One region of the Robinsoniella sp. RHS genome, then DNA from elsewhere that is predicted to be linked to it. Evidence: predicted binding sites of a transcription regulator. Region 1 holds the regulator's gene; each other region holds the start of a gene.

Region 1 (6,029 bases):
CGGACAAACTTGATGTCCGTCCGGCGAATGCCGCAAGGATCCAATACCCTGCAGCAAGCTGCAGGGTATTGAACTTACCGGGCATTATTCGTTAAAATAATCCCTCGTCAACACAATCTCCCCTTTGTGGACATATACCCTGGGTATCCGTTTACCAATATCACAGACAAATTCATATGGAAAACGTCCGCAGATACTGCTTAAGTCTTCTACCGGCAGGATTGCCCCCTCGCTCTCCCCAAACAGCGTAACTTCATCCAATTCCTTTGCTTCATCGATTTCACTGATATCCACCATAAACTGATCCATGCAGACTCTCCCCAGAATCGGCGCTTTTTTTCCATGAATCAAAACCCATCCTTTACCTGACAGGCTGCGTGGATAACCATCTCCATATCCCACCGGAATCGTAGCCACCTTTGTTTTCTTTTCTGTAACAAACGTGCCACCATAACTGACAGGAATTCCTGCTTCTAATTCCTTTATGTAAACAATATGGCTCTTGAGCTGCATTACAGGCTTAAGCGGAACACTCTCCTTCTTTACTTCCTGGGAAGGATAAATTCCGTAAATACTGATGCCGGGACGCACTGCGTCCATATTCGCTTCCGGAAGATCGATAATCCCTGCACTGTTGCTGCAATGTTTGAGGGGAATCCTAATCCCTGCTGCCGACAATTTTTCCAAAAAGTCCTGACAGCGCGCAAACTGCCCCCATGCACTGGTTTTATCTGCTTCATCCGATCTGGCGAAGTGGGTAAACAGCCCTTCTATCTTAAGGTTTGGTAATTTAGCAATTTCCAGGATCACTTCAATACTCTCTTTTGTATCTGTAAATCCAATCCTGCTCATTCCCGTATCTAATCCCAGATGAACATAAATCGTCTTTCCCTGTCTTCCCGCTTCCTCCGACAGGGCTATAGCCGTATCCAATTTGAACACGACCGGTCGTATATCAAGCCTTACCAGCATTTCAAAATGTTCTTCAAACGTATAGCCTAAAATCAGAATAGGCTTTTGGATTTGGTTCCTTTTAAGAATCTGAGCCTCTTCCGCAGTTGCAACGGCAAATCCCCAGATATAATCATAATCTTCCACAAGCTTTGCCACAGGAACTGCCCCATGTCCGTATCCGTCGGTTTTTACCACTGCAATCATCCTGGTTTCCGGATTTGTATTTGCTCTCATGTTCTTAAAGTTTTCTTCTACGGCATCCAGGCTGATGACAGCGCAGACCCTGCTATATTTCTGCATGTTCCTTTTCTCCTCTGATAAGTATTTCCTGTAATCCTTCAATGATATCGGTTGCCAGCATGGCATATGTACCACATCTGTCCCGTGCTGCATCACCCGCCAGGCCGTGCAGATATACCCCTAGTCTGGCCGCCTGGGCTTCCGGCATTTTCTGAGCCATCAACCCTGCTATAATACCCGTAAGCACATCCCCGGAACCACCCACTGCCATTCCGTTATTTCCACTCTGGTTCACATAGATTTTCTGCCCGTCTGATACAATTGTCCTTGCATCCTTTAATACACAGACCACTCTCTGTTTAGATGCATAAGTACACGCTGTTTGTAATAGGTTATCCAGAATATCTTTTTTTTCTGCATGACAGAGTCTGCTCATTTCGCCCACATGAGGCGTCACCACTGCCGGACGTTTCCGTTCGCCCAAAGGCTGTGGATTTTCTGCCAGCAGATTCAGACCATCTGCATCAATCAAAAGCGGCTTATCCTGTACCTTTATAAGAAGTTCCAGCATTCTGCGCTTTTCTGCTTTCTTTCCAATTCCGGGTCCAAATACAATCACATCTGCCCAGTCTGCTGCTTCTTCCAACTGCTCATGCCTGTAATCACAGGTATCATAAGTGGTAAGAATCGCTTCCGGCAGCATAGTCTGGAGCATGGTACGGTTACTCTCTTCCGTGAAAATCCGCACCAGTCCTGCCCCTGATTTATAGGCTGCCTTTGCTGATAGAAAAGCTGCCCCGCACATATTATAAGTTCCGGCCACTACAAGAACCTTTCCGTAAGTGCCCTTATTGGAATACGCAAATCTGGGAGGCAGCTGCTGCATATCCCTTTCTGTGTAAGAGACGACTCCAGGCAGCTGATTTCCAAAACCATCCACGGTAATTCCTATATCCTTCACAATGACGCCCCCTGCATACTCTGTTCCGGGATATAAGACGTGGCCGATCTTTTTAAATGCAAACGTTACTGTTTTTATTGCCCTTACCGCCGTTCCCATCACTTTCCCGGTGTCCGCACTGATTCCGGAAGCTATATCCACCGCCAGAACAGCTGCCTCTGACTGATTCATATAACCGATCACATCCGCATAATGGCCTTCGATATTTCTGGATAGACCTACTCCAAACATAGCGTCTACTATACTAGTATATTCACCTACCCCCAACTTACTTACAAAAATCACACCATATTTTTCGCAGATATTCTTCTGCAATCTGGTTTCTTGTGTACAAGATGCCTCATTTCCCGCAAAATATACACAAACAGCTATCCCTCGCAGATGCAGCAGCCTTGCAATGGCAAAACCATCGCCACCATTATTGCCGCTTCCACACACCACCAGTACATTTTCAAGGTTAAAACTGCCGTCCACCAGCTCTTCCACACATGCCAGGGCTGCCCGTTCCATCAAAACCATGGATGGTACCCCTATCTTTTCTATTGTTGTCTGATCGCAGCGCTTCATTTCTTCTGCTGTTACCAGGTACTCCATATCTTTCACCCACTTTCAAACGCAAAACAACGCGTAAAAATATCTTTCTGATATCCTCCTACGCGTTATTTTGTCCACTTACTTATTCTTTAATTTCATGTTCTCTTTCATAACGGTTAATGTTATAGGATAACTGCATCAGGCTCTCTGAAAGATGTACATTTTCTACAATTACATCCTCCGGCAGGCGCAGATCAATATGAGCAAAATTCCAGATTGCCTTCACGCCGTTCTCAATCAGCAGGTTCGCCATCTGTTCAGCGTTCTCCTTAGGCAGGGTAAGCGCTGCAATTTTAATCTCATTATCTCTGACAAACTGCGGAAGATCATCTGTCATCCGAATCGCAATTCCACGTACCGTCACGCCCTGTAGCCTTGGATTTACATCGAAGATACCTTTAATCCAGAACCCGCGCTTTTCAAACTTCACATAGTTTGCCAATGCCTGTCCCAGATTGCCGGCTCCTACAATAATCATATTATAAGTTTTATCCAGACCCAAAATCTTTCCTATTTCATTGTAAAGATACTTCACGTTATAACCGTATCCCTGTTGTCCAAAACCACCAAAGTTATTTAAATCCTGCCGAATCTGAGATGCTGTCACCTGCATGCGGTCGCTTAATTCGTTCGAAGATATCCGCTCCACACCATCCTCCAGCAAGTCTCCCAGATAACGGTAATAACGAGGCAGCCTTTTTATGACGGCTTTTGAAATTTCCTTTTCCTCCACAATACCATCCTCCAAATGCATAATCTCGTTTACTCTATCGTATAAACATTATAACGAATTGTGAATTTCATGTCAAACTATTATGGCAGAAAATACAAAATTTCCTGTTATACAGGCATTTTGGCACATTCATACCGATAATGGGGACAGGTGAATCGATGTTAGAGCTGGATTGTAACGAAAATATCGTAAATAGCTTTAATCGCCGTCTCAAAATCTTCATTACGTACACCAATAATAATATTTAATTCACTTGATCCCTGATCGATCATTTTTACGTTAATATTTGCATGGGCAAGCGCTGAGAAAATTCTTCCTGCAGTGCCTCTTGTAGAACGCATTCCTCTGCCTACTACTGCGATCAATGCAAGATCGGATTCTAAATCAATATAATCCGGATGAACATTTCGCTGGATTCCCTGAAGTACCTTCTGTTCTTTTTCTTCAAATTCTGACTGATGTACAAATACGGTCATGGTGTCAATTCCGGAAGGCATATGTTCGAAAGAAATATCATTTTCTTCAAACACTCCAAGCACTTTGCGTCCAAATCCAATTTCCGCATTCATCATATCTTTTTCAATATTGATGGCTGCAAAACCTTTTTTACCGGCAATACCGGTAATCGTATATTTCGGTTTATGACAGGTATGAGCCACGATCAGAGTTCCCTTTTCCTGAGGAGCATTGGTATTTTTAATATTAATGGGGATTTCCGCTTTGCGAACCGGGAAAATAGCATCCTCGTGAAGTACAGTGGCCCCCATATATGCAAGCTCTCTTAATTCACGGTATGTAATGGTCTCGATTACCTCCGGATTTTCAATGATCCGCGGATCTGTCACGAGAAAGCCGGATACATCTGTCCAGTTTTCATATAAATCAGCCTGAATTGCTTTTGCAACAATGGAACCCGTTACATCGGAACCGCCTCTTGAAAATGTTTTAACAGATCCGTCCGGTTTTGCACCGTAAAATCCGGGTACGACCGCCCTTTCCGTGTCTTTTAATCTGTTTGCAAGTTCTTTATCTGTTTTAACTTCATCAAAGTTTCCGGCTTCATCAAAGAAAATTACTTCAGCGGCATCTACAAACTCATAGCCCAGATAGTTTGCCATAATGATACCATTCAAATATTCTCCTCTGGAAGCTGCGTAGTTGCTGCCTGCTTTGTTCTCAAAATTTTCATGAATTACTTCAAATTCATGATCCAAAGAAAGGTCCAGTTCCAATCCTTTGATAATTTCGTTATAGCGCTCTTTTATTTTATCCAGCTTCGCGGTAAATTTTTTACCGGATTCTGCAATGTCATAGCATTCATAAAGCATATCTGTAACTTTAATATCACTTGAGAAGCGTTTACCCGGTGCGGAAGGAATTACATATCTTCTTGCTTCATCTGCACGGATAATGTCGGCTACCTTTTGAAACTGCTCTGCGTTTGCTAATGAACTGCCGCCAAATTTTACTACTTTCTTCATTACCAATTTCCTCCTCTTGTATATCCATAAACGTAACAATATCCCTATATTATCGCAAATCATGCATAAAGTCCAGTATTTTTGAAGAAATCTATTTGCAAAACCCGGATTATCTATTATAATAGTTTCTGATAAATATGAGAAAGATTGGGTGAATTACTTATGATACTTGCATGTCAGAACATAAGCAAAGCATTTGGAACAACTGAAATTATTAAGAATGCTTCCTTCCATATAGAAGATCGTGAAAAAACAGCAATCGTGGGAATTAACGGAGCCGGTAAGTCTACCCTCCTGAAAATTATTATGCAGGAAATGCCTGCGGATTCCGGTGAAGTGATAATCACCCGCGGAAAATCCATCGGCTACCTGGCACAGCATCAGTCTGTTACAAATGAAAATACGATTTATGAAGAACTTTTGGAAGTAAAACGGGATGTAATCGAACTGGAACAGCGGATCCGAACCATGGAACAGGAAATGAAGATCCTGGAAGGTGCCAGACTTACCGAAATCCTGGAAACCTATAACCGGCTAACAATGGAATTTGAACACAAAAACGGCTATGCCTATAAAAGTGAAATCGTAGGGGTTTTAAAGGGTCTTGGCTTTACCGAAGACGAATTTGACAAACCCATCAATACACTCTCAGGCGGCCAGAAAACCCGTGTGGCTCTTGGTAAACTGCTTCTTTCCAATCCGGACATTATTCTCCTGGATGAGCCTACAAACCACCTGGATATGAACTCCATTGCATGGCTGGAAACCTATCTTCTGAACTACAACGGTGCCGTAATCATCGTAGCGCATGACCGCTATTTCTTAAACCGTGTGGTAACGAAAGTAGTAGAAATTGACAATGGTGAGGTTACCACCTACCTAGGGAATTACACGGATTATGCGCAAAAACGGGCGATGATCCGGGATGCAAAGTTAAAAGCATACCTAAATCAGCAGCAGGAAATCAAACATCAGCAGGAAGTTATCACCAAACTAAAATCCTTTAACCGGGAAAAATCTATCCGCCGGGCGGAAAGCCGTGAAAAAATGTTGGATAAGATTGAAG
Region 2 (6,029 bases), on a different contig from region 1:
GGACCTGCAGAAACTAATGCTTTTCCAGCCTCATTACCTTCATATTTTGCAAAGTTCTTTACAAAACGCTGTGCCAGATCTACTGCTTTTGTCTCCCAATCGGAAGCAGTTGCATAAGTATCACGAGGATCTAAAATCTTAGGATCAACGCCTGGAAGCTCTGTAGGAATTTCAAAGTTAAAGTATGGAAGATTTTTCATTGGTGCTTTTGCAATAGAACCATCTAAAATCGCATCAATGATACCACGTGTATCACGGATAGAGATACGTTTTCCGGAACCATTCCATCCTGTATTTACAAGATATGCTTTAGCGCCGCTCATCTGCATTCTCTTAACAAGTTCCTCTGCATATTTTGTAGGATGCAGTTCCAGGAATGCCTGTCCGAAGCAAGCAGAGAAAGTAGGTGTAGGCTCTGTAATTCCACGCTCTGTACCAGCAAGTTTTGCTGTAAATCCAGACAGGAAGTAATACTGTGTCTGCTCTGGAGTTAAAACTGATACTGGAGGAAGAACACCAAATGCATCTGCTGATAAGAAGATAACATCCTTTGCAGCTGGAGCAGTTGAAACTGGACGAACAATATTTTTAATATGGTTAATCGGGTAAGATACACGAGTATTCTCAGTCACGCTCTTATCATCGAAATCAATTTTACCATCAGCGTCAACCGTAACATTCTCTAAAAGAGCGTCGCGTTTAATCGCATTGTAGATATCTGGCTCAGATTCTTTGTCAAGGTTGATAACTTTTGCGTAGCATCCGCCTTCAAAGTTAAAGATACCCTTGTCATCCCAGCCATGTTCGTCATCACCGATCAGAAGTCTTTTCGGATCTGTTGACAATGTAGTCTTACCTGTACCGGAAAGTCCGAAGAAAATTGCTGTATTTTCACCGTTCAAATCAGTATTTGCTGAGCAATGCATAGAAGCAATGCCTTTCAGTGGCAGATAGTAGTTCATCATAGAGAACATACCCTTCTTCATTTCTCCACCGTACCAAGAATTAACGATAACCTGCTCGCGGCTGGAAATGTTGAACATTACAGCAGTTTCAGAATTAAGACCTAACTCTTTATAATTATCAACTTTTGCTTTAGAAGCGTTATATACGATGAAATCTGGTTCGAAGTTTTCAAGTTCTTCAGCTGTAGGCTGGATAAACATATTTGTAACGAAATGAGCCTGCCAAGCAACCTCAACGATAAAACGAATTGCCATACGTGTATCTTCGTTAGCACCACAGAATGCGTCTACAACAAAAAGTCTTTTGTTAGAAAGAACTTCCTGAGCAAGTTTCTTTACTGTATCCCATGCTTCCTGGCTAGCCGGATGATTGTCATTCTTATATTCAGCAGAAGTCCACCATACGTTATCCTTAGAATTTTCATCCATAACTATGTACTTGTCCTGAGGTGAACGTCCTGTATAAATACCAGTCATAACATTAACTGCACCAAGTTCACTTACCTGGCCTTTTTCAAAACCCTCTAAACTTGCTTTTGTCTCTTCCTCAAATAACATATCAAAAGAAGGATTGCGAACGATTTCTGTTACACCATTAATGCCATACTGTGTTAAATCAATATTACTCATCTTAATTTACCTCACTTTCATTTTTCCGAATTTGTTTCTATCATCTCACTTTGTGAATAAAAAGTCAATAGCTTTAATTATAAAAATAATGTAAAATTTATGAATGTTTATCATGTACAGAATCTGATAGACTTTTGGGGTTGCTGTAAATAAAAAATGTATACAAAATACCTGCTGTGTCAGTAAAAATTGGCAACATAAAGTACACTTTAAATCGTTGCCAGAAGTGCTTATGTCTTTAGTTAAATTCTAAGGCATAAGTGCTCACACTTCTTTGGGAATAATCATTTGCATAAATAATCCTTTTTCGTCACGCATTGGTTTAGCCGGAATTGTTTCACCCAGACCTTGATGATTTAAATTTGCAGTTAAGGCCAGACACATTGCGTCAACAATGTCATCTGCATTGCACTTTAACTCTTTCGCTTTTTTTAGAATATCACTTATATCTGCCTCTGATATATATTTTTTTAGTATATGAACTCTTTCACACAATCCCGAAAATTGGGCTTTCTTTGTCATAACAACAGCACTGTTTAATCTTGCAAAACATACCTCGGGATGACTCTCTTTTATAATGTTCTTGTATTTTGTTTCAGAATTAAGAAAAGAATCTAATTCTCTTATTTTCGGAATAATAGCCATGGACTGTTTGGCCAGACCTTTACCTAATGCCTTCTTATTCTCTTCTGCCTGCTTCACTTCTGATTTAGCATAAACAGCCTGTCTGCTAGGCACTGCAAATATTGTTGAAGTTCTACCTGGTATTAGGGTTCTAGCTTCTGTATCAGGTCTTATATGTGAATCATTATTTGGCAGACCAATAACCATATCAACAATAAACTCATGAAATACTGGATTATCTTCCAAAATTGCTTTGATAGAATCATATTTCTCAATTGATAAGTTGCCCTTATTAATTACAGCCGCAACCCATCCACCCTTACAACCATCGACTCCAATACAAATTGAATTTAAATCAATACTTCTGTCTGCAGCAAATTCCTTCAGCAGATATTTCATTGCCACCTTCATGATGTATGAAATATTCTGTTCTCCTGCAAAACGTTCCTGATTTGTGAAATCTTCCTTTATTGAAAGCCATTCCAACGAATTTAATTCTTCTTGCAACTTCTCACTTTTTTGAATGCGCCCTACATAAAGTTCTATTAAAATATCCTGATCATAATTTGTAATGTCCATCAGATGAAATAATCTAATATCAAACTTCCCCATACCAGTCTCTTTCTGTAATTTTCTGTAAGCAGCATTCATACTGTCTTCACCAGTTTCAACTTTACCACCTACAAAACTATATATACCTTTACATGACTCCTTCATCCTTTTACAAAAAAGGACTTTTTCTTTGCTCTCATTTAGTACAACAAAATAATTATATTTTTTCATCACATCTCCTTTCATTTATCACTCTACAGCGTGTTTGAAAATTACTTTCTGGCAGCCGTGTATCACACTTTATGGGACCGCATCTTCCTGGATTGCTGCTTTTACATTACTGAACACGCTTCTTCGCCCAATAGGTTCCGTTTCCATAAGGAATAAATCCAATGGAATAATAAAATTGCTGAGAAGAGCCCACAAATATGTATTTCGCTCCTAATTCTCTGCATCGTTTTATTCCTTCATAGACAACAGCTCTGCCAAGCCCCATTTTTCTGTATTTTGGTATTGTTGCCAGCGGTTCAACAATTCCATATTCCGAATCCTGATCATACCACATACCGCAATAAGCAGCAAACTCGCTGTCTGAATCCAGTGCAATCATTTTCAGTTCCTTATTTACTTTCGGAGCATTAAATTCATCATGACCATGTTCAATTTCCTTTTCTGTCGGGGAAAATTTTTTGTCTTCTTTTTCATGGTTAAAGCCCTTAAACAATACCTCTCCATACTTGAATATATCATATTGATCGGCCATGCTGGCAATTCGAAATCCCTCAGGCAATTTATAGTCCAGAGAGCGTTCTTCAATGGGAAAATATGCATCACACTCTTTATTTGTAGTTGGAAAGTATCCGTTTCGATAAGCAATACGCTGAAATTCCAAATCAGAATCTGCAATAAATGCTTCAAATACATCATCGTTCTTTAGATTCTTTTCAGCGTAAAGAAGCATCTCTTCTTTCAGATGACTGTAGCCATCCTTTATACAAAAATGTCCGTTTCCCAGGTCCGTATCATAGAGAGCTGCCGCCACGATTTCCCCCGCCTCTTCCCAGACCCCAACCCTGGAAATTTCGGATTCATTTAAAAATCCATGCTTCATCATCCAGTCCCATCTGCCATAAGAATAATTTGGGTCTTTAATTCCGCATAAAAATGTTCTGATTTTAAAATAATCGCTCCCAAATTCTCTGATATGACAATTGTTTCGAAATATTATTTTCATAACCTTCTCCTTACACTTTACGATTTCCCCCTATATGCGTTTCATCTAAATTCTTATTATACAAAGTTACAATTCCATTTCATGGAATCGTTAGAACCCATACCTGCTGATATGACTCCCCCTCAAAATATCGTTCTTGCAAATATTCTGTAGTATGAGTTGATATTACATGTGCAATGACTTCTACTCCAATGCTCTCATTTTCTTAATAATTTCTCCTAATAATCCCATTAGATCCTTTGCCTTACTAAATTCATTTATCTGAAGCAACTGTTGAATTCTGGTTTCTGTCTCTTTCTTCTTTTGTTCCAAAAGCAGATAATCCTTGTCAAAATGATTGGCATAAATCATCTGTCTGAATTTACGGATAGACATTCTCCGTACAGTATTATTTTCTACCAATAATACATAGTCCACGCAATTGGCTACCGTGTAAAAGTCATGAGATACCATAAGGATTGCACCTTTGTACGCTGAAATCGCCTGCTCCAATGCAATCTGTGCATAAACATCCAAATGCCCCGTGGGCTCATCCAACAGAAGGAAGTTAGCCCTTCCTAATGAAATCACAGCTAATTGAAATAAGTCTTTTTCTCCACCAGATAATTCACTCACTTTTTGATCTAGAGTCTCTTCTTCAAATCCATATTTTTTCAAATAGTCCACTGCATTCTGTTTGGTTTCAACACCCTTTTCTTCAAAAATCTCAAGCAAAGTTTTTGTGTCATCATATAATGAGCCCGTAATCTGAGAAAAAATACCAATCTCAGCATGCTCACTAATCCTAATAGCTTCTTTATTATTTTCAAAGATTTCACGAAGCAGTGTTGTTTTTCCAGTTCCATTATTTCCAACAATTGCGACATGATCCTGGGGTTTCATTACAAAATTAACATGGTCTAAAAGCTGTTCATCAAATGCAACACTATAATCAGTCAATTCAAGAATGTTTTCATTTACCACTTCTCTTTCAAGTTCAAAATGAATCTCCGGATATTTGATATCTACGAAAGGAGCCTTAGTTTTTCTGGTTTTTAGCCGATCAAGCAAAGTCTGTCTTGCATGTACCGCTTTACCGAGGGATGCATTATCCATTGATGTTGCTTTTACTCTGGCCTTTTCTAAGATTTTACTTTGACGGTCTATCTCTGCCTGGTCTGCAGCAGCTGCTGCTTCCAGATCAATCTTTGTGGCAAGAAGTTCATAATTATATTCTGTATAGTTTCCTTCAAATTCTTGAAGATCCATGTTTTCCATGTGTAGTATCTTATTAAAACAATGGTTTAACAGATACCGGTTATGGGTGATAATAAGAAGGGTTCCTTTATGGGCATTAATCAGATTGCTCAAAGCATTCAGATGATCAAAATCCAAAAACACATCAGGTTCATCCATTATCAGAAGTCTTGGGCTAAGCATCATCTCTCTGATCACCTGAACCAGCTTAAATTCTCCGCCACTCAGACTACTGATTTTCTGTCCTTCTGCCTTTTGTAAATCAGCTACTTTTAGCTGCTTCTTAATATTGCTTTCGTAACAATCTCCATCAATGGCATTAAATTCATCCAGTACTTTCTGATATTCCTCAAAAATAGATTCCAGATTGACAGCAGTCTCCATTTCCTTACAGTAATCAATGATTTTCTGCTCAAGCTTCACAAACTCCTCACTGAGATACTGAAAAACAGTCAAATCTTCTTTTTGATCTAATTGCGAAAATTGGCTGACATATCCAATCCTGCCTGAACCTTTAATTTCTATTTTTCCATCGTACAGATACTCATCTGAGTTCATCAGCAAATTCAGCAGCGTACTTTTTCCTGTACCATTGGCACCAATCAATGCACAATGCTTATTATCCTCTATTGTAAATGAAACCTTTTTATATAAGTCCTTTTGTTGATACGAGTAGGACAGGTTTTGAACCTTAATCATATATACCTCCTGTAACATTTATTTTTAACACAATTTTATACAATCCTCACCGTGTGGTGGCACGGATATCTACATTTTCTATCACATTC
Region 3 (6,029 bases), on a different contig from region 1:
AAACGCATCCAATGTTTCAAAATCATCATATAGTACAATACTTACCTTCATGCAAATACCTCCATTTTGTATAGACTAAGTGTATCAAGACAGATATTCCTTTACAAGCCTTGTGGGGGGATATTATTTGAAAAATATATCCCCATGGGCGGCTTGTATGCTGCTCATTTTTCGTTTATACTTTTAACTATACAAATGAAACAGGGAGCCGATATGGAAAAAAATACAGATTATATGCATCCACACCCGCATCATACACATCCCCATGAGAATACAAAAGCAGTTTTGAATCGTCTGTCCCGTGCTATCGGGCACTTGAAGTCTATCAAGGTGATGGTTGAGGAAGGGCGTGACTGCAGTGAGGTTTTAATACAATTATCAGCAGTGAAAGCGGCTATCAATAACACAGGAAAAGTAGTTTTGAAGGATCACCTTTCCCATTGTCTGATTGATTCTATTGAAACCGGAAATATGGAAGCCATTGAAGAATTAAATAAAGCCATTGACCAATTTGTAAAATAAGCAGCCTTTATGGTCCTGCTTATTTTTATTTTATGGGAATATAGATTTCCACCATATTTTCCGGGTCATCAAAAGCAGTTATTTTACTACGGTATACCTCAAAATCTTCCCGTTCATCCAACAATCCTTTTCCTGAAAGCAGCCAGGTACCGAAAATATAATCATAAGTCTGCTCCAGAGTGCCAAGTTCCCCACGGTGCGTGAATACGGCATATTTTCCGGCTGCAACTGTTTTTTGTATTAAAATGTCCGGTATATAAGAAAAGCTATCAGCCGGCGAGCCGATCATCACGGAGAATGACACATCACCTGCTTCGTCATAAACAGCCCTGTCTGTTTCACATACACTGAAACCATCTGCATTCCCGGCAGAATATTTTTCACGAAGCTGCAGATATTGTTCCCACAGATCAGGCAGGCGATTATCGGCGAGGGTTGTCGTTCCACGGATTCCAGCCAGTTTCACCTCCTCCATTTCCACAATTACCGGTTCTAATGTAATGTTTCCGGTAATGTGTCTCAGGCTTTTCTTATCTAATTCCTTTTTTGCTTTTATTACCAAATCCAGCCCATTCTTACGGTAAACTGTGGGGCTGCTTCCAAATATGGATTTAAAAGCGCGGCTAAATGCCTCGGAGGATTCAAATCCACTTTCCAACGCAATATCAATTACCCGCATATCGGTATACAGAAGTTTCCTGGATGCATTGTAGAGTTTACGTTTATGGATGTAGCTGCCAACGGGTTCCCCTAAGGCGGAGGCAAACAGGCGGGTCATGTGATAATAGGAATAACCGGTTTCCATGGCGACATCATTTAGTCCGATGTTTTCCTCTAAATGGGTTTCAATATAGCTGACGGCTTTTTCTAAAGGGGATATATCGTTCATTTTCTGCTCCTTCCTTTCTGTAAATTATTATAGCATAAGTGGATGTTATTGCGACAGCCTAATAAGAAGTAATAATTTATCTGAATGGATCGCTAAAAACGGCATGGCAAAAAGCGCTGAGGGTCAATGCTTTTTGTCATGCCGTTTAAATTCCCTTACTATGTCCGTATAAATGTGATTACTATTTCGTAAGATCATTAATATAAGCATCCCACAATTCGTAACTTAAATCTATCATGTTCTTGATCTTCTCCTGAATTTGATTATTTATAATATCATACATTTTCCGGGTCTTGAAAACATGTAATTTTTCCAGTTTGTCTGTGCTGTTATAAGTATAAATAATAGTAAACTTACCGGAAAAAAGTATAGTAACCGGTGGAAAATCATTGGTAATAATTTTTAATTTTTTCTTGTCATTTCGAGTCACATATTTATTAAATCTTTTCAGGAAGGAGATACGGGTTTCCGCTGGGATTTTTATTTCACCGGACAGAGGAACGATAATTTTGCCTTTTGTATAAAAGCCGGTCATTGCGTAATTAGAAACATAAAAGGCAGAGTCGTCAGACAGAATTCTTTTGAACAATTTTTGCATCTGTTTATTTAAAATCACTTTATTTTCTTTGCGCTTAATATCGTCATCTTTAATTAAATAGCCCATGGAAAGAAAGTTATATACTGCATCAATGCCGCTGTCTGTCAATTCATCCACAAAGGAAGGATGCTTGTCTAAATATGCAATTGCTTCCTTTGTAGTATAACTTAATTTATTTATATTTCCATTTAACAAAGTATTGAGAAATATTGTTAAATAGCTTTTATACTGAATTAACTGCATAAAAATAGTTCCATCTATCTGTGTAGTAAAATACACCAGAAATTTTCCTTTTAAAAGAATAAAAGGATGGCTTATCTGGTTATTCATCTCCCAAAGATTCATCTGGGAATATTCCTGTAACCGTGTAATATTGCCAAGAATATCGAATTGATTTACCGTAAGGGTATCAAACTGAGATAAATTAACCAGATAATTTATAATTACACTTCGCATTTTGTCTGGACAGGTGGCTTTAATTCTTTTGAATATTTCATCATAATAAATATCATAATTGAAAAAGGAACTGTAGAATACAAATGATTCATTTTCAGCACTATTTACGATTACATCGGAAATCATAATGCACAAAATATTTAAAATCATTTTATCCCCCATATAGTAAGGGCCTTTTTCATAATAATCTGTGGGGACTTTATTTTCACATGCAAAATCACGATTCAAAGCGTATTCCACAGATGAACGTATAAACTCCTCAAGCTCACGCTGTGAATCAAAATCATAGATGATCGGAAAAATACGCTGTAATTTCAGATAACAATTTCTTGCATAAATATGCTGTGAGAAATAGTTTGCTGCCTGATTACAGAATTCCCATTTTTCTTTTAGCATGGGTAATCTTTTTCCGGTTAAAATTTTGCTAAGTCCACTGGGAGTCATATTCATATGCAGTGCAAAGTCTGTTTTTGAAGTTTTTGCGATAGTTACAAGTTCATTTAATAATATACCTACCATTGTGCGGCACCTCATATTTGATAATATATTTAAATCAATAAATTTCATTATAAACTCATTTAAATTTTATTTCTTGCTAAAAAAATAAATAAATTGTAATATTTTTTCCTTTTTTGTCAATTTATGCAGATATATTTATATTTAATTTCAAGCACTAAGCAGTTTAAAACGGTATGATGACTCAATAAAAGAGTCTTTTCCTATAAACAAAATAACAAAGGAGAAAAGGTATGGAGCAAAAATTTTATATTTGTAAACATTGTGGCAACATTGTGGAGTTAATCCAAAAAGGCGGGGGTGTTCTTGTTTGCTGCGAAGATAAAATGGAGGAATTAGTACCAAACAGCACAGAAGCAGCAAATGAAAAACATGTTCCGGAAATCATTGTATACGGATCACAAGTGATTGTCAATGTTGGTGCCGCGCCGCATCCCATGACGGAACAGCATTACATAGGGTGGATTTGTATACGTACTACAAAAGGAGTGTATCGCAAAGTCCTGGCACCGCTTGATGAACCTACAGCTGCCTTTGCACTTGCCGAGAATGAAAGCATTATAAGTGCCTATGCATACTGCAATCTTCACGGATTGTGGAAGAACGACAAAACTACGCTGATATAATGGAAGAAAAAGGAAAAAAATCTATCTGGTATAGAGCTGGATTGTGAAAAGTAACGAGAGCTTTAAGCCTGTAGGTAATACAGATTTAAGGCTCTTTTGCGTATAAAGGATTTGAAATACATCTGATAAACAGATCCCCTGTTGTAACAGATTTACAATATGAAGGAGAGGGAGTGATATACAATGGAGCATAGAGTAAAGCGGCACTATACCCGTTTAGAATGGACTGGGTGGTATCAGTTTGCAAAAGAATATTATCTGAAGAATGGAAACCTGAAAATCCCTGTGAAGTACAGGACGGAAAATGGATATTTATTAGGGCGGTGGATTGAACGGCAGCGGGCGGCGTATCATGAAAAAGGGGTTTACAGGATAGATGCCCACAAAATATATCTGCTGGACCAGATTGGGATGATCTGGAAAATAAGCGTACGGACAGAATGGAATATTTGGTATGAGTACTGTAAAAGATATTATATCGAAAATGGAAATATTGACATTCCGAGGAATTTGATATATCAGGATGCAGCAATTGGAGAATGGATCAGCTACCAGAGAAAATGTTTCCGAAAGAATAATTTAAGTTACCAGAGGCAGTTAAAACTGGAAGTATTAGGTATGGTCTGGAGGAAGCGGCAAAGAAGAGCATGGGATGAATGGTATGAAGAGGCCCAGTGTTATTATGAAACTTTTGGAAATCTTCAAGTGCCTGTAGATTATGTGACCGGGGACGGAAAGCGCCTGGGAAGATGGGTCTATACACAGCGGGAAAAAGTACGGGGAGACGGCACGTTAAATCTGGATTCAGAGAAAATCAAAAAATTGAAAGAAATAGGTATAAAATATTGACTTTTCTGTGATGTCAACTTGACAAATAGTTTAAAGTGCGTTATTTTATTATCAAACAACAAAATTCAACAAAAAACAAAATACAGGATCACTGTGTCTTTTTTCTGATTTAGGAAATGTTTTATGTGGCAAGATAATGTTAAATAATGAATGGAGAAAACTATGAATCTGATTGAAACAATTAAAGATGCCGGGATCGTCGGTGCGGGCGGTGCAGGATTTCCTACACATGTGAAATTGAATACCAAAGCAGAATACTATATTGTAAATGCTGCTGAGTGTGAGCCCCTGATAGAAACAGATAAATATTTGTGCAGAACATTTGCAGATGAGCTGATTAAAGGAATTATGATGATCTCCACACATCTGGAAGCCAAGAAATCTGTCATTGCAATAAAAGCGAAATACAAACCGGAGATAGCTGCATTAAGGGAAGCCATTGAAAAAAACGGTGCGGATATCGAAATCTTTGAAATGCGGACGTTCTATCCGGCAGGAGATGAACAGGTTATCGTTCAGCAGGTAACCGGAAGAAGTGTCCCCGAGAGAGGGCTTCCGATTGAGGTTGGTGCGGTAATCAACAATGTCGGTACTATTGTCGGAATGTATAATGCCATAGTTCACGGTAAAAAAAATACCAGTAAATTTCTTTCTGTTGTGGGAGAGGTTCAGGAGCCGATTATGCTTCAGGTACCTATCGGAACACCGATCAGAGAATGTATTCAGGCAGCTAACCCGAAGATTTCCGATTATGCAATTATTCTGGGTGGACCAATGATGGGACGAGTGGTTGCAGATGACGAGGCGATAGACCAGCAGTTCGTAACAAAGACAACCGGAAATATTATTGTACTGCCAAAAAATCATTATTTAATTGAAAGAACCCATGTGCCTATGGACAGGATCAAACACCAGGCAAGAAGTGCTTGTATACAGTGCCGTATGTGTACAGATTTATGTCCGAGATTCCAGATTGGCCACCGCATTAAACCACATCTTGTTATGAGAAACATCTGGAGAGAGAATAGCATTGATTCTGATAAACAATTTGAGGAATGTTTTGGTGATGCGGTAAATTGCTGTAACTGCGGATTATGTGAATTATTCTCATGTCCTATGGGGCTTTCTCCAAGAAGAGTCAACGGATATATGAAAGGAAAGCTCCAGGAAAGAGGAATTACGGTTGAAAAGAACATGCATCCTGTCTCCAGACCGACAGTGGAGTTGAACAGAGTCCCAACCGACCGTTTAATTGCCAGACTGGATCTGGGCAAATACAATGGATTACATGCACATGACTGTATAGAACTTCATCCGAAAGAAGTTTTCATCCCATTGTCACAACATATAGGCAAGCCGGCAGTAGCCGTAAAAAATGTGGGTGACAAGGTGTGTGAAGGTGACGTGATTGCCAGTGCTGATGCAACAGGTTTATCCACAAATATACATGCAAGCATAAATGGAACCGTATGTGATGTAACATCATCTGGCATCAGAATCAGTGAAAACTAATGGAGGATTAAGGAATGGGAAATTCAGTTGGAATGATAGAACTATCCAGTATAGCGAAAGG
Region 4 (6,029 bases), on a different contig from region 1:
ATGGCTATCTGGGAACTTATGACCAGCCATTTCAGGGGAGGAATCGAAAATATTATTATCTGACTCCCGAAGGAAAGAAACAATATCAGCATTTTGTAGATGAATGGATTACTTATCGAGCAGGAATAGAAGAAATAATTTTGGGAGGAACTAAAAATGGGCAAGAATGAATATTTGCGGACTCTGGCGCGTGAACTTCGAAAGCTGCCAAAGGAAGAGTTCGATACAGCGATGGATTATTATACGGAATATTTTGAAGATGCCGGACCGGAAAAGGAACAGGAGATCATTCAGGAACTTGGAACTCCCCGTGAAGTAGCATATCAGATTATTACGGATGCTGCAATTAAGCGGATGGAAGAACAGGTAGATGTAAAAAAAGGATTCAGCACTCTTTGGATCATAATATTAGGGATCTGTGCAGCTCCTGTGGCACTTCCAATGGCATTTGCGATGGTAGCCCTGTTTGCTTCTATGCTCCTGGTGGTAGTTGCGTTTGTGGGGTCTGCAATTCTGGTAGACCTGTGTGCATTGGCCGGAGGGATTGTTACGGCATTTTGTGGAATTTACCTTTTATTTACCCAACCAGCGACCGGCATTGCATTGCTCGGACTTGGAATGGCAGCTGTTGGAATTGGAATCTTTGTAGGATTTGGGATTATCGGAATCGGCAGACGTATGGTAAAAGGGATTGGTAAAATGTTCAGAAACATTTTAAAGAGGAGGAAAAAGTCATGAAAAAGTATCAGAAAGTTTTGCTGATCACCGCAGGATGCCTGACACTTGCAGGAGGCATTGTTATGGTAACCGGTCTTGCACTGGGTGGCAGCCTGGGATTGAGACTGACTTCAGAAGGAATTTATACTGGAAATGATCAGGGAAAATATTTAGAAGAAACAAAAAGTTTAAAAGATATAAAAAATTTAGAAATAAGTGCGGGTTATGGCAATATCTATATAGAACAGGGGGATTCATTCCGGCTGGAATATGGCTACGATGATATGTTCGCCAAACCGGAATATAAAGCTGATAATGGGAAGGTTAGTTTCAACCTGAAAAGTGTCCATCAAAACGGGATCAGTCTCATTGGCATCGGTAATTTCGCTAATCAGAAAAAAGAAGATTATATTAAACTGATTCTGCCAAAAGGTATTGAATTGGATCAGCTGAAAGTACGATCAGATTATGGTGAGCTGAGTCTGAATCAGGCAGATATTAAGAAACTGATATTAGAAGGCGACAGCGGAAATATCAATATTACGAATGTAAATATGGAAGAACTCAGTCTGAATCTGGATTATGGTAAATTAGAAATGGAAAATTGTGTTGTTCCAGAACTGAAGATTGATAATGATACCAGTTCCGGTGATTTGGAATTGAAAAATATTACTGCAAAAAATGTGAAAATAAGCACAGACTACGGTAATGTTACAGTTGATCAGATGAAAGCCGATCAGGTAGAGATTATGAATAACAACGGCTCTGTGGACCTGCGTAATATGGAAGGAAACACGAAAAATAAAAGAATGAATCTGCTTACAGTAAACGGTGAATACGGAGCTATCGGTCTTAGAAACGTTAAGACTAATAGTCTGAACATAGAAAGTGATTATGGAACAGTCAAAGGAACAGATATTACGGCTGTAAAAAATAATATTCGTCAGGAAAACGGAAAATGCAGTATAGATAACCTGAACACGTCAGATACTAATATCAAGAACGAATACGGTGATGTTGACCTGACTCTGGCAAAATCAGAAAAAGAATATGATTTTTATCTGGATACGGATGATGGAGAAGTCAGCATTAACGGTGAGCATTACGGAGACGATTATACCAGGGATAACGGAAAAGATAAACAGATCAGAGTAAGCGTTGAATATAACGCCAGAATCTCTATCAGCGCAGAAGAGTAGTTTACAATAAGTTGATAAATTCTTGATATTTGTCTGTTAGAGTGATAGAAAAACGAAAGCAGAATTTATACGAAGGGAAGAAGCCTATGAAAATTTTATCTGTCATAGTACCTTGTTATCAATCACAGGATTATATGGAACATTGTATCAAGACCTTACTGACCGGTCAGGATGATGTGGAAATACTTGTAATTGATGACGGTTCAAAAGACCATACACTATCTATTGCACAGAAATATGAATCAAAATATCCAAACATAGTGCGTGCTATACATCAGGAGAATAAGGGGCATGGCGGAGCTCTGAACACAGGAATTGCCAATGCAAAAGGACTCTACCTGAAAGTTGTAGACAGTGACGACTGGGTTAATCAGGAGGCATACAAAAAGATTCTGGAAGAACTGAAAGAACTAATTGCTTCAGATGAAATGCCGGATCTGGTAGTATCTAATTTTGTATATGAAAAACAGGGTGCAAAGCGGAAGAAGGTAATTAATTACCGGCGGTATATGAAAACCGGAGAAACATTTACCTGGAAAGATACCAGAGGACTTCCGGTAACCAATTATCTGATGATGCATTCCCTTATTTACCGCACAGAATTGGTGAGAAACAGTGGGCTGGTATTGCCTGAACATACTTTTTATGTAGATAATATTTATGTCTTTCAACCCCTGCCTTATGTTCGGACAATTCGGTACCTGGATTTAAATTTCTACCGGTATTTTATAGGAAGAGAAGATCAGTCGGTTCAGGAATCCGTAATGATTGGACGAATGGATCAGCATTACCGGGTAACCCGTAACTTAATTGACTATATGCATAAGAAACAGTTTATGATCAAAGAACGTTCTTTGCGTAAGACGATGTATACAAATCTGAAACTGGCAATGGCAATTGCCACGATCCTGGCAATGCTGAAAGATACACCGGACAGCGGTAAAGAACTGAAACAGATTTGGAGATATTTAAAAAATCTTGACAGCCGCATGTATCGAAAAGTGAGATATAGCTGCATTGGTATTGGTGTAAATCTTCCGGGTAGATTAGGAAGGCGCACAGTACTTGGCTGTTATCATTTACTTCAAAGACTTTATGGATTTAATTAATGGAATGTATCCCGGGGATTGTGGCATATTCCTGCCACAGACTGGGAAGCACATTATAAATGAAGGAGGCAAAGTTTGAAAGAAAAGCGCTTTCAAACTATTTATTAAGGCAGTATCGCAGGCAGGACTGCGATATGCGGGAGGTATAACTATGAACACAAAGGGAAGTTTGAAAAGAGAAAGATTTGCAGTAGGATATAATAAATATAAAATATTTTGGATTTTTATGATGGGAGGGATAATGGGATGCATCCTGGAGACAATCTGGTGCTATTTTGCATTTGGGGAAATTTCCAGCAGAACCAGTAACCTATTCCTGCCATTCAGTTCCGTATGGGGTCTTGGATGCGCCTTATTTACTGTTTTTTTACATAGCACGAAAGAAATGAAAACTTTTAATATATTCATTAAAGGATATGTTTTAGGGGGCATATTTGAATTTATCTGCGGTTATGTCTGCCAGGTGATGCTGGGGGTTACATTTTGGGACTATTCCGGATTGCCCTTTACCCTGGGACATTATGTGAATTTAATATTCTGTATTTTCTGGGGAGTGGTAGCGATCGCCTGGGCAAAATGGGTTTATCCGCTTCTTTCCGGATTAATTGAACGGGCGCCGAGAAAAGCAGGGATATTAGTAACAAAAATAGCGGTATGTTTTATGGTAGTGACTGCAACCATATCTGGTGTGGCGCTGCTTCGTATGTCAGAGAGACAGTTAAACAGACCTGCTAAAAATGTGGTGGAAATGAGGTTGGATAAATATTTTCCCGACCATGTAATGAAAAAGTACTTTCCGAAAATGAAATATATCTCAGAACCTCATTTGAGAGGTGATGTGGTGAAATCGGATACATAAAATAAAGGAAATAATCCCTGAACCCGTGCAGTTATTAGGGGAATCATGATTTGTATTTTTTATTGATTGAAATTATCCCTGATTCATATTATAATAAAAGACAAATGTTAAAGTTACTTTAATGTATGATAAGGGGGTCATATTATGGAATATAAAATAAAGCAAGTTTCTGAAATAACGGGATTACCGGCATCAACACTGCGCTATTATGAAAAAGAACAGTTGCTGCCAACTGTAAAGAGAAATGAAGCAGGTGTTCGGATTTACAATGACAAAGATCTTGACTGGATATCGATTATATCCTGCCTGAAAGCAACGGATATGCCAATAGCCGACATTCGCAGATTTGTAGCACTGTGCGCAAAGGGAGATGTAACTCTGAAAGAACGCCGTCAGATGGTTATCGCGCATAAGCGCGTAGTGGAAAAGCATATAGAAGAACTGGAAAGCAATCTGGACCACATTAATTTTAAAGTAGAATATTATAATGCGGCATGCAGGCTGGGCTCCGAGGCACCCCTTAAACAGATTAAATATGTAGAATGTGATGATCAATGCGTTGTACGATTGAAGAATGCTGCCAGTTAAGGGAAAGAAAGAGAGTGGAAAATTCCATTCTCTTTCTTACTGCTGCGGTGTTTGTCGGGCTTAAAAGGGGTATTCTCCTGTTTTCCCTGTTTTAGGCAACACTTTTTTACAAAAAACACTAGACTATTTTGACGTTTTATGAGAAAATGATATCAAGTATGGTGTTAAATATCTAACGATATGAACACGTACATATCCAAAGAATTCATTTTTGAAAGGAGTCTTAAAATGATTTATTCACATGAAGTAGAAACGATGTGTAAAGTAGCGCAAGGCGTGGCTCATGGTGCTGCTCCGATCCCAGAAGAAGCAAAATGGGTAAAAGCAAAAGAAATTAAAGACATTTCCGGTTTAACACATGGTGTAGGCTGGTGTGCACCTCAGCAGGGTACCTGTAAATTAACATTAAATGTTAAAGAGGGCGTTATCCAGGAAGCATTAGTAGAGACAATCGGATGTTCAGGTATGACTCATTCCGCAGCAATGGCTTCCGAAATCTTACCAGGAAGAACAATCCTTGAAGCTTTAAATACAGACTTAGTATGTGACGCTATCAATACAGCAATGAGAGAATTATTCTTACAGATTGTTTATGGCAGAACACAGAGTGCTTTCTCAGAAGACGGACTTCCAATCGGTGCCGGACTTGAAGATTTAGGTAAAGGCCTCAGATCTCAGGTTGGTACAATGTATGGAACTCTTGCAAAAGGTCCTCGTTATCTTGAAATGACAGATGGCTATGTTACAGGTGTTGCTTTAGATGCAGATGACGAAATCATCGGTTACCAGTTCGTAAGTTTTGGTAAAATGATGGATTTCATCAAAGCAGGTGATGATGCTAACACAGCATTTGAAAAAGCTAAAGGTCAGTATGGTAGAGTTGCAGACGCAGTGAAAATCATCGACCCAAGACATGAATAATAGAGGAGGGGAAAAGAATGGCTTTATTTGAATCATATGAAAGAAGAGAAAAACAAATTCTGGCTGTTTTAAAAGAGTATGGTATTAACTCTATCGAAGAAGCAGCAGAAGTTACAAAAGCAGCAGGCTTAGATGTATATAATCAGGTTGAAGGTATTCAGCCAATCTGTTTTGAAAATGCAAAATGGGCTTACACTGTAGGCGCAGCAATTGCAATCAAAAAAGACTGCAGAAGAGCAGCAGATGCAGCAGCAGCTATCGGTGAAGGACTTCAGTCTTTCTGTATCCCGGGATCCGTTGCTGACCAGCGTAAAGTAGGTCTTGGACATGGTAACCTTGGTAAAATGTTACTGGAAGAAGACACAGAATGTTTTGCATTCTTAGCAGGCCATGAGTCTTTCGCAGCAGCTGAAGGCGCTATCGGTATTGCAGAAAAAGCAAACAAGGTTCGTAAAAAACCATTACGCGTTATCTTAAACGGACTTGGAAAAGATGCAGCTCAGATCATCGCTCGTATCAACGGATTTACATATGTTGAAACAGAGATGGACTACCACAAAGGCGAAGTAAAAGAAGTATTCCGTAAAGCATACTCTGAAGGACTTCGTGCAAAAGTTAACTGCTACGGTGCAAACG

Evidence for each region. Region 1 encodes Rex, which represses fermentation and respiration genes when NADH is low (regulators of the CRP and FNR family bind a similar motif). Its sites were predicted from a motif close to ATTGTTAANTANTTAACAAT; they were not measured.
Region 2: pckA (phosphoenolpyruvate carboxykinase (ATP)) is a predicted target of Rex. The motif match lies at 1,645-1,664, and genes of this name have one in related genera.
Region 3: RHS_RS15645 (4Fe-4S dicluster domain-containing protein) is a predicted target of Rex. The motif match lies at 4,493-4,512, and genes of this name have one in related genera.
Region 4: RHS_RS01370 (iron-sulfur cluster assembly scaffold protein) is a predicted target of Rex. The motif match lies at 4,633-4,652, and genes of this name have one in related genera.

The regions. Positions count from the first base shown of each region.
Region 1 is NZ_JNGB01000003.1:250,642-256,670, forward strand. It holds gene alr (alanine racemase) at 85-1,254, opposite strand; gene RHS_RS02955 (bifunctional ADP-dependent NAD(P)H-hydrate dehydratase/NAD(P)H-hydrate epimerase) at 1,241-2,749, opposite strand; gene RHS_RS02960 (redox-sensing transcriptional repressor Rex) at 2,832-3,482, opposite strand; gene RHS_RS02965 (aspartate kinase) at 3,644-4,963, opposite strand; gene abc-f (ribosomal protection-like ABC-F family protein) at 5,126-6,029, shown strand, end outside.
Region 2 is NZ_JNGB01000015.1:197,620-203,648, forward strand. It holds gene pckA (phosphoenolpyruvate carboxykinase (ATP)) at 1-1,595, opposite strand, end outside; gene RHS_RS30620 (DUF429 domain-containing protein) at 1,860-3,002, opposite strand; gene RHS_RS30625 (GNAT family N-acetyltransferase) at 3,109-4,005, opposite strand; gene RHS_RS08415 (ATP-binding cassette domain-containing protein) at 4,189-5,940, opposite strand; gene RHS_RS08420 (UvrD-helicase domain-containing protein) at 5,987-6,029, opposite strand, start outside.
Region 3 is NZ_JNGB01000032.1:82,270-88,298, forward strand. It holds gene RHS_RS15615 (DJ-1/PfpI family protein) at 1-51, opposite strand, end outside; gene RHS_RS15620 (metal-sensing transcriptional repressor) at 214-522, shown strand; gene RHS_RS15625 (AraC family transcriptional regulator) at 548-1,411, opposite strand; gene RHS_RS15630 (hypothetical protein) at 1,593-2,984, opposite strand; gene RHS_RS15635 (desulfoferrodoxin family protein) at 3,215-3,607, shown strand; gene RHS_RS15640 (helicase associated domain-containing protein) at 3,791-4,456, shown strand; gene RHS_RS15645 (4Fe-4S dicluster domain-containing protein) at 4,619-5,968, shown strand; gene RHS_RS15650 (BMC domain-containing protein) at 5,983-6,029, shown strand, end outside.
Region 4 is NZ_JNGB01000002.1:13,263-19,291, reverse strand. It holds gene RHS_RS01400 (PadR family transcriptional regulator) at 1-170, shown strand, start outside; gene RHS_RS01395 (DUF1700 domain-containing protein) at 157-738, shown strand; gene RHS_RS01390 (DUF4097 family beta strand repeat-containing protein) at 735-1,916, shown strand; gene RHS_RS01385 (glycosyltransferase family 2 protein) at 2,003-3,025, shown strand; gene RHS_RS01380 (putative ABC transporter permease) at 3,177-3,884, shown strand; gene RHS_RS01375 (MerR family transcriptional regulator) at 4,029-4,472, shown strand; gene RHS_RS01370 (iron-sulfur cluster assembly scaffold protein) at 4,701-5,393, shown strand; gene RHS_RS01365 (GGGtGRT protein) at 5,411-6,029, shown strand, end outside.